One region of the Nocardioides palaemonis genome, then DNA from elsewhere that is predicted to be linked to it. Evidence: riboswitches for the same ligand, from Rfam matches in the RefSeq annotation. Region 1 holds a riboswitch; the other holds the start of a gene.
What was found. A riboswitch is a leader RNA that binds a small molecule or an ion and turns the genes downstream of it on or off. The one in region 1 is predicted to bind cyclic di-AMP.

Region 1 (4,374 bases):
CGGTCGACCTGGTGATGCTGCTGGCGGCCCTCGCGCTCCTCGTCGCCGTCCTGCGCACCCGCCGTCCCGCGTGGGAGTACGTCGCGGTCGCCGGGCTGTGCCTCGCGACCGCCGACGCCGCCCGGCACGGCGTGTGGCTGCTGCTCCTGCTGACCGTCCTGGTCGCGCCCGACCGCTCCCGGACCGAGGACGCGCTCCCCGGAGTCGGTTCCCGTGCGGTCCTCGCGGGAGCACTGGCGGCGGTCGTGGCGCTGGTCGTGGCGCTGCCGGTGGCCGTAGTCCGCGGCGACGCCGTCCTCGGGGCCGACCCCGACGACGTCGCGGCGCTGGCCGCGGTCGCCGGGGACCGCGTCGTGCTCGCGCCGGCGCCCCTCTCCGAGGCGCTCGCCGTCGCGGGCGTCCGCCTGTGGGTCTCCAACCCGATCGACGCGTTCGCCCGCGACGACCAGGCGGCCTACCTCGACTTCCTCGAGGGACGCGACGGGGGCCGTCGCGCGATCCGGTCGTCGGACCTGGTCGTGACCCGTGGGGGCACCTCGCCCGACGACCTCGCCGCGTCGACCGACGGGCTCACGCCGGTGGACTGCCCGTCGGGGTGGTCCTGCTGGGTCGTCGACGACCCCGCGCCCGAGGCCTGAGCGGCCCGGTCGCGCAGGCGGGGCACCGCGGCGAGCACGGTGAGGGCGGCGGGTCCGGCGACGGGCGCGGCGAGCGCCATCGCCGCCGGCAGCGCCCAGCGCCGATCGGTGAGCGCACCCCAGACGAGCAGCGCGAGGGCGACGGGCAGCCGGAGTGCCAGCGGCCCGAAGGCCGCGGCGCCGACGACCTCGGTGCTCCGCTCGTGGCGGGTCAGGAAGTCGATCCAGTCGCCCCACGCGCCGGGAGCCACCGCGGCCGACACCGCGACCACCACGACGGTCCCCACGACGGACCAGGCGAGGCTGCGCCACTCCCGGCGCACCGCGTACCAGAGGGGTCCGAGGGCCGGCGTCAGCTTGGTCAGTGCCACGAAGGCCCACGCGGCCGCGGCACCGGGACGGGCGCCGGGACGGGCGGCGGCCACCACGACGAGCGCCATCAGCCAGAAGACGTTGCCGCTCAGGAGCTCGGGCGTGCAGCAGAGCACCAGCGGCACGGCGTAGCGCGGACCGAGCGGCCACAGCAGCCACACGAACGCCGCGAGCGCCGCGAGCGACCAGAGAGTCGCGAACACCGGCCACGGCAGCTGGGCGAGCGGCCACAGCGCCTGGACGAAGGCGGGGGAGTAGTTGTAGGCGTCGAGCTGGCCGGGCGCGAGGCGGTAGACCGCGTCGAGGGGTCCTTGCGCGGCCCGCCAGTAGGCGTGCGAGTCGATGCCGAACCTCATGTCGGTCATGACGTCGACGGCGAACGAGGTGAGCAGCAGCGCGTAGGCCCACACGACGACGAGGGGCAGCAGCCTGCGGGCCGTCGTCGAGGTGCTCACCTGCGGCACCCTATGCACGCCGCGTCACGGGCTGGCCGGTCGGGCGCGTCACGTGCGCGACACGCCGCGGCGCGACACGCCGGGACCCGCTGTCGGTGGGCCCTGCCACCTTTGCGGGCATGACGACACGGATCGATTGCGACACCTGCGTGGTGCGCGGACTGCACTGCCACGACTGCGTGGTGAGCGTCCTGCTCGGGCCGCCGCCCGAGCTGACGGTCGACGACGACGAGATGGCGGCGCTCGACGCGCTCGCCTCGGGCGGGCTGGTGCCGCCGCTGCGCCTGGTCGACCCCCGGAACGGGCCGGTCATCGAGTCGGCGTGAGGCCGGACGAGGGACGGAGGTCCCGAAGTGCGGAGAAGATTGGCGAGGCGCGGCACCGCCGTCTAGGCTGTCGCCCGACGTCCGTGACAGTGGGTCACCCGGCTCGCGCGGGCGTCGCGCCGAGTCGTCGCACCACGCCCCCGCACCACTGTGGTCGACGAGCCGGGGAACCACACTTCCCCCTGGGGTGAATCCCCTGCGAGGCGTGTCGCGCGAGCGGCACGAGGAGCAGGGGTAGGACAGTCGTGCCGAACCCGTCAGCTCACCCGGTAGGCGTACGACACCCGAGGAGTTCACCCGCTCGTGGCTCACCCCCGCAAGCGAGCTGGCGCGACCGCACTTGGTCTCACCGCGATCGCTGCCATCGCCTTCGTGCCTGCAACGCCCGCCCAGGCAGACCCCGACATCAAGACCGTCAAGGCTCGCGTCGACCGCCTCTACCACGAGGCCGAGGCCGCGCAGGAGCGGCTGCACGACGCCCGGCTCGACCTCGCCGACCTGCGCCAGGACCTCGCCGGCCTCAAGGCCGACCAGGCCCGGCAGGACGAGCGGCTCGACGCCGTGCGCGACCAGGTCTCCGACGCCGTCGTGCGCCAGCTCGAGGGTGAGGGCATCTCCACCGTCGGCCAGGTCGTCGTCTCCGAGGACCCGGGCTCGTTCCTCGACACCCTCTCCACGATGTCGTCGTTCAACGACCTGCAGTCCTCGCTGCTGTCCGACTACGACACCGAGCTGCAGGCCCTGGCGATCCGCCAGGAGGCCACCGACGACCGTGCCGACGAGATCGCCGACCTCACCGAGCAGCTGAGCTCGGAGAAGAGGACGGTCGACGACAAGCTGGCCGAGGCCAAGGACCTGCTCGCCGACCTCGAGGCGAAGGAGCGCGAGCGGCTGCTCGCCTCCCGCAGCGGGGTCTCCCGGATGCCGAGCTCGGTGCCCGCGTCGGGCCGCGCGGCCGCGGCCATCCAGTACGCGATGGCCCAGGTCGGGGACGCCTACGTCTACGGCGCGGCAGGCGAGAGCGCCTTCGACTGCAGCGGCCTGACCATGCGCGCCTGGGCCCAGGCCGGCGTGTCGCTGCCGCACTCGTCGTCGGCCCAGTACGGCTCCGGCCCGCACGTCGCCGCGAGCGACCTGCAGCCCGGCGACCTCGTCTTCTACTACAGCCCGATCAGCCACGTCGGCATGTACATCGGCAACGGCATGATCGTGCACGCCGCCAACCCCGGCGCGGGCGTCACGGTCTCGGGTCTCTACTCGATGCCGTACGTCGGCGCGGTCCGCCCTGGCTGACCTGCAGACCTCGAAGGCCGGCCGCCCACGCCTGTGGGTGGCCGGCCTTTCGTCGTGCGTGCTCCTGGCCGGTCTCGGGGCCGGTGCGGTGGTGCTCGGCCGAGACGGGCGCCACGACGTCCGCCCGGGGACGGTGGAGGCTCCCCGCGCCAGCCCGGCGGCGGCAGCGGCTGCGCTCGCCGACGTCGCGGCGGCCCTGCGCGACCGGGACACCGGTGCGCTCGTCGCGCTCGCGCCACCGGACGACGAGGCAGCACGCACCGCGCTCGAGGGTGTGGGACGCAACGTCCGCTCGCTCGCGGTCCGCGACGTCGCTGTGCGCTACGTCGACCAGGCCGGCACGGTGGCCGCCGACGGCTCCTGGACCGCGGTCGCCGAGGTGGACTGGCGCCTCGGCGACCAGGACGCCGCGACGTCGACGGCGGAGGTGCTGGTCGGCCTCGTGCCCGACGGGGCAGGCCTCGCCGTCTCCGGGTTCCTGGCGCCCGCGGGGGACCGGACGGCGCGGCTCCCGCTGTGGCTGCGCGGCCGGCTCTCCGTGGCCCGGTCCGGACGCGTCCTCGTGCTGGCCGACGGACCGCAGCGGGTGGCCGACACCGTCGCCCGTCGGGCCACCGTCGGCATCGGCGTGGTGCGGCGGGTGCTGCCGGACTGGACGGGCCCCGTCGTGGTCGAGGTGCCGGCGACGGCCGCCGACCTCGACGAGGCGCTCGGCGCCGCCCCCGGCACCTATGCCGGCATCGCGGCCGTGACCACCGCCGCCGGCAGCGGGACGGACGCGACAGCCCCGGTGCACGTCTTCGTCAACCCCGAGGTCACCTCGGGCCTGCGACGCGCCGGCGCCCAGGTCGTGATGAGCCACGAGCTGGTGCACGTGGCCACCGACGCGACCCGCACCCCGATGGAGACCTGGCTGCTGGAGGGCTTTGCCGACTGGGTCGCGCTGCGCGACGTGGACCTGCCGGACTCGACGACCCTGGGGCGTGCGATCCGCTCGGCGCGCGCCGACGGGGTGCCGGACCGGCTGCCGGCGGCGGCGGACTTCGACCCGCGGGCGAACGACCTCCAGGCACGCTACGAGCAGGCCTGGCTCGCGTGCCGCGTCGTGGCCGACGCGCTGGGGGAGCAGGGGCTCGTGCGGCTCTACGACGCCGCAGCAGGGGGCGAGCCGGTCGACCGGGCCCTGGCGCGCGCCGGGCTGCCGCTGCCGCGCCTCACCGCGCTCTGGCGCTCGGCGCTCGCCGACCTGGCCGGCTGATCCGGGCGGGTCTGCCGGCAGGCGGGTCGGCG
Region 2 (4,374 bases), 430 kb from region 1:
CGAACTTGGTCTCCGGGACGGGGTAGCCGGCGGGGTCCTTGTAGCCCGCGTCGCCCACCTTGACCCGGAGCACCAGCACCGACGTCGCCGGGAACTGGTCGCCCTGCGCGGCGTAGGAGTCGGTGTTGACGTAGCGGCCGTTCTGGAACTGCCACGACGTGGTGTGCGCACCGAAGTCGGCGGTGAGGCTGCTGGCCTTGCCGCCCTTGGGCAGGTCGGCCTCGGTGCCCCACGGCAGGTACGCCGGCGGCTCGTCGTCGGCCTTGAGGCGCTTGGAGATGTCGGCGAGGTGGGCGAAGAGGTTGTAGGGCGCCGAGCGCGTGTTGTCGCGGTAGACGCCGGCCGCACCCTCGGTGATCCACGGGATGCCGGCACCGTTGATCCGGTTGATGGTCACCTGCGCGGCGCCGCTGGTCACGACGGTCGCACCCTGGGGCACGATGCCGATGTCGCTGGCCCGCATCGAGCGGACCGGGCCGATGTCGGCCGGGACCTTGGAGTAGTAGAAGGCCGCCAGGCGGGTGTAGCCGCCCTCGACGAGCTCCTCCACGACCAGGTCGGCCGACCCGAGGCCGACCTGCGGCGCGCTGGAGGAGGTGTTGTCGACCTTGGTCACGATCACGGGGTGCTTCGGGGCCTTGCCCTTGCGCTCGAGGCCGGTCAGCGGCCAGTAGACGGGCTCCGGCGGCGCCGACGCCTGCGACGTCGTGGGCTCGGAGGACGCGGGGTCATCCGGGGCCTCGTCGTCGCTGCCCCCGCCACACCCGGCGAGCAGCAGCGAGGCCGCGGCGAGCGCGGCGACGGACACGGTGAGGCGGTGACGCACGGGTGACTCCGATCGGACGGGGGTGGTGCTCAGCAGCAAGTGTGCGGGCGCGCCTCCCCCGCGGGGGAAGGCGCGCCACACAGTAGAGGAGTGCGACAAGCGTCTCAGCGTCGGCGCAGCGTGCCGCCGAACCACTGGGACGTCCACGGCACCGCGACCTGGACCCGCTGGCCCGAGCCCGGCGCGTGCAGCATCACGGCGTGGCCGTGCGACCAGCGCAGGAAGATCGCCGCGTGGTAGACCCCGCCGCTGCCGTAGAAGAACATCAGGTCGCCGGCGCGCATGTCCTGCTTCGCGACGCGACGGGTGAACCCCGCCTGGGCGGCCGAGGTCCGCGGGACGGGGAACCCGGCGCGGCGATAGCTGTAGTAGACGAGGCCGGAGCAGTCGAAGGAGCCCGGGCCGCTGGCGCCGTAGGCGTACCAGTCGCCGCGCTGGCGCATCGCGGTGTCCCGCGCGCCGAGCACCCGGTCGTTGACCCGCCGGGCCGCCCGTCGCGCCTGCTTGCGCTTGCGCTCCTTGGCGGTCTGCTTCGCGACGGCGGTGGCGCCGGTGCTGGTGGTGCTCGTGGTGGTGCTGCCGGTCGGCGAGCCGCCGGCCGCGGTGGCCGCCGGGGCGGCGAGCATCGAGGCGCCGAGCCCGGCGCCGGCGAGGGCGAGCGCGCAGGCTCGCGCCGTGCGAGAAGTCGCAGGCATGGAGGTGTCCTTTCCCACGCCTGTGAGGTGAGCTGTCGGGCTGGAGCTGGAAGGTGCTCCGCCACCGAGGTGGCTGCGCCCCGAGCCGACGGCACACGCAGTCGCGTGCGCGCCGGCAGTGGAACCTGTGGGTCCCCCACTCCTGCCCTCGGTGTTCTCGGGGGTGCGTCCCGGCCGGGCAGGACTCGGCGTAGTCCGGGACGGTTCAGTTGTCGTGCGGTCGACGCCAGCAGGCGGGCCCGAGCCGGCCTGGGGATCCTCGACGGCCCACCACGCTGGCACACGGGCCCGACCGCCGCAAAACCGGCCCCGGCACGACGACGGCCCCGGACCCGCGTGGTCGCGGGTCCGGGGCCGTGAGGTTCGTCTCAGCCGAGCTTGCGGCCGCCGTCGACGTAGAGCGTCTGACCGGTGACGAAGGAGGCCTCGTCGCTGCACAGGAACGCCGCCGCGGCGGCGATGTCCTCGGGCTGGCCGACGCGGCGCACCGGCGTGGCCTCGGCGTTGAGCCGCTGCAGCTCCTCGGGCTCCATCTTCAGCCGGCGCGCGGTGGCGTCGGTCATCTCGGTGGCGATGAAGCCGGGCGCGATCGCGTTGGCGGTGATGCCGAACGGGCCGAGCTCGATGCCGAGGGTGCGGGTGAGGCCCTGGATGCCCATCTTGGCCGCGGAGTAGTTGGCCTGGCCGCGGTTGCCCAGCGCGGAGACGCTGGAGAGGTTGAGGATCTTGCCGTACTTCTGCTCCACGAACCGCGACTGCGCGGCCTTGGTCATGTTGAACACGCCCTTGAGGTGGACGTTCATGACCAGGTCCCAGTCGTCCTCGGTCATCTTGAACAGCAGGTTGTCGCGCGTGATCCCGGCGTTGTTGACCAGGACGTGGATGCCGCCCAGCTCGTCGACGACGCGCTGGACCGCGGCCTCCGCGGCGGCGGCGTCGACGACGTCGCAGGCGATCCCGACGGCGCGGGCGCCGTCGCTGAGCTCGAGGCGGCCCGCGGCGTCCTGGGCGGCGGCCTCGTCGAGGTCGAGGACCGCGATCGACGCGCCCTCGCTCGCGAACCGCTGCGCGATGCCGAAGCCGATGCCCCGCGCTGCTCCGGTGATGACGGCGACGCGCCCGTCGAAACGACCCATCTGGACTCCTGAGTTCTGGGGGTGTTGAGGACGTCGCCGAGGCTACCCACCCGCCGGAGTGGGTACGGTGCCGGGATGGGGAGGCGTGAGTTCCGGGCCGCCGCGGTCGTCGCGGCCCTCATGGCGGTCGCGGCGCTGCTGGTGGCGTGGACGCACCACCTGCCGGTGCGCGACCCGGACGGGGCGTCGCTGCCGACGTGGTTCCGGCTGCCGACGATCGTCGGCTCGGCGATCCTGCTCGACGTCCTTGCGCGGTGGGCGCTGCTGCGCCGGCGCCCGGGGCCGGACGGCCGACCGTCCCTGCTGACGGTCGCCCGCGAGCGGTGGACGCGTGACCAGCTCGCGTTCACGGTCAGCGGGCTGCTCACCTGGTACGTCGCCTACGTCGCGTTCCGCAACCTCAAGAGCTACGTCCCGTTCGTCACCGACCGGCTCGCCGATCCCGCGCTCGCCCGGTTCGACCACGCGATGTGGCTCGGGCACGACCCGGCGGTCGTCCTGCACCACGTCCTCGGCACGGGCGTGGCCAACTGGGTGTGCGCCGCCGTCTACCTGATCTGGATCGGGCTCGTCCCGGCCAGCCTGGCGATCGCCCTGGTCTGGACGCGGCGCTCGACCGCCGGCGCGTGGTACGTCACCGCGATCTCGGTCGACTGGATGCTGGGGGCCGCCCTCTACTACGCCGTCCCGTCGCTCGGGCCGACGTACGCCCGGCCCGAGTGGTTCGCCTCGCTCCCCCACACGCCCAACACCTCGGTGCGCGACGCGCTGCTCGCCGACCGGGTGCAGGTGCTCTCCGGCCCCTGGGACACCCATGCCGTGCAGACCATCGCCGCCTTCGCGTCGCTGCACGTCGCGGTCATGGTGACGATCTGCCTGATGACCGAGGTCATGCGCCTGCCTCGCGCCGTCCGGGTCGCGGCGTGGACGTTCCTGGCGCTCACCGTCCTGGCCACCGTCTACCTCGGCTGGCACTACGTCGCCGACGTGCTCGCGGGCTTCGCGGTCGGCACCGCGGCGTTCGTCATCGCGGCGGTCGCGACCGGCAACCCGCTGCAGCGTCGCGAGCGGCCGTGGACCTTCCGCGGGGCGCTCGACCTCGCCCCGGTCGCGGCCGCACCCGTCCCGGCGTCCCACGACGACGACCCCGACGCCGTCGGGTCCCGGGGCTGAGCGTCCCTCAGGCGAGCGCGGCGCGGAGCCTCTCGGCGTACGCCTCGGGCTCGCCGTCGGCGTACTTCGTGCGGGGCCAGAAGAAGCCGCGCAGGCCGTCGCCCTTGGTGCGCGGCACGACGTGGAGGTGGAGGTGGGGCACCGACTGGCTGACGGTGTTGTTGATCGCCACGAACGAGCCCTGCGCGCCGAGGCCGTCCTTGACGGCGACCGCCAGCCGCTGCGCGGCCTCGAGGAAGCCGTCGCGCAGCTCGGCCGGGAGGTCCGGCAGCGTCTCGACGTGCTCACGCGGCACCAGCAGGACGTGGCCCTTGAACACCGGCCGGGTGTCGAGGAACGCCACCAGGTCGTCGGTCTCGAGCACGACGTGCCCGGGCAGGTCGCCGGCGACGATCCGGCAGAAGACGCAGTCGCTCACCTGTGGGATCCTGCCACTGGAAGGGACACGCATGGCTGGCAGCAGGTCATCACTGGTCACCGCCACCGCGGTGGCAGCCGTGCTCCTCGCGCCGCTGACCGCGACCACCCCGGTCGCCACTGCAAT

Region 2: another riboswitch for cyclic di-AMP. It lies ahead of KDN32_RS05090 (C40 family peptidase); the one in region 1 lies ahead of KDN32_RS23260 (C40 family peptidase).

What each region holds. Positions count from the first base shown of each region.
Region 1 is NZ_JAGVQR010000001.1:1,486,471-1,490,844, forward strand. Features, by position in the region: gene KDN32_RS07255 (glycosyltransferase 87 family protein) at 455-1,465, opposite strand; gene KDN32_RS07260 (hypothetical protein) at 1,585-1,791, shown strand; cyclic di-AMP (ydaO/yuaA leader) riboswitch at 1,917-2,082, shown strand; gene KDN32_RS23260 (C40 family peptidase) at 2,164-3,084, shown strand; gene KDN32_RS07270 (hypothetical protein) at 3,143-4,342, shown strand.
Region 2 is NZ_JAGVQR010000001.1:1,052,008-1,056,381, reverse strand. Features, by position in the region: gene KDN32_RS05095 (DUF3048 domain-containing protein) at 1-826, opposite strand, end outside; gene KDN32_RS05090 (C40 family peptidase) at 931-1,521, opposite strand; cyclic di-AMP (ydaO/yuaA leader) riboswitch at 1,524-1,685, opposite strand; gene KDN32_RS05085 (SDR family NAD(P)-dependent oxidoreductase) at 1,890-2,657, opposite strand; gene KDN32_RS05080 (phosphatase PAP2 family protein) at 2,733-3,830, shown strand; gene KDN32_RS05075 (HIT family protein) at 3,838-4,248, opposite strand; gene KDN32_RS05070 (hypothetical protein) at 4,280-4,374, shown strand, end outside.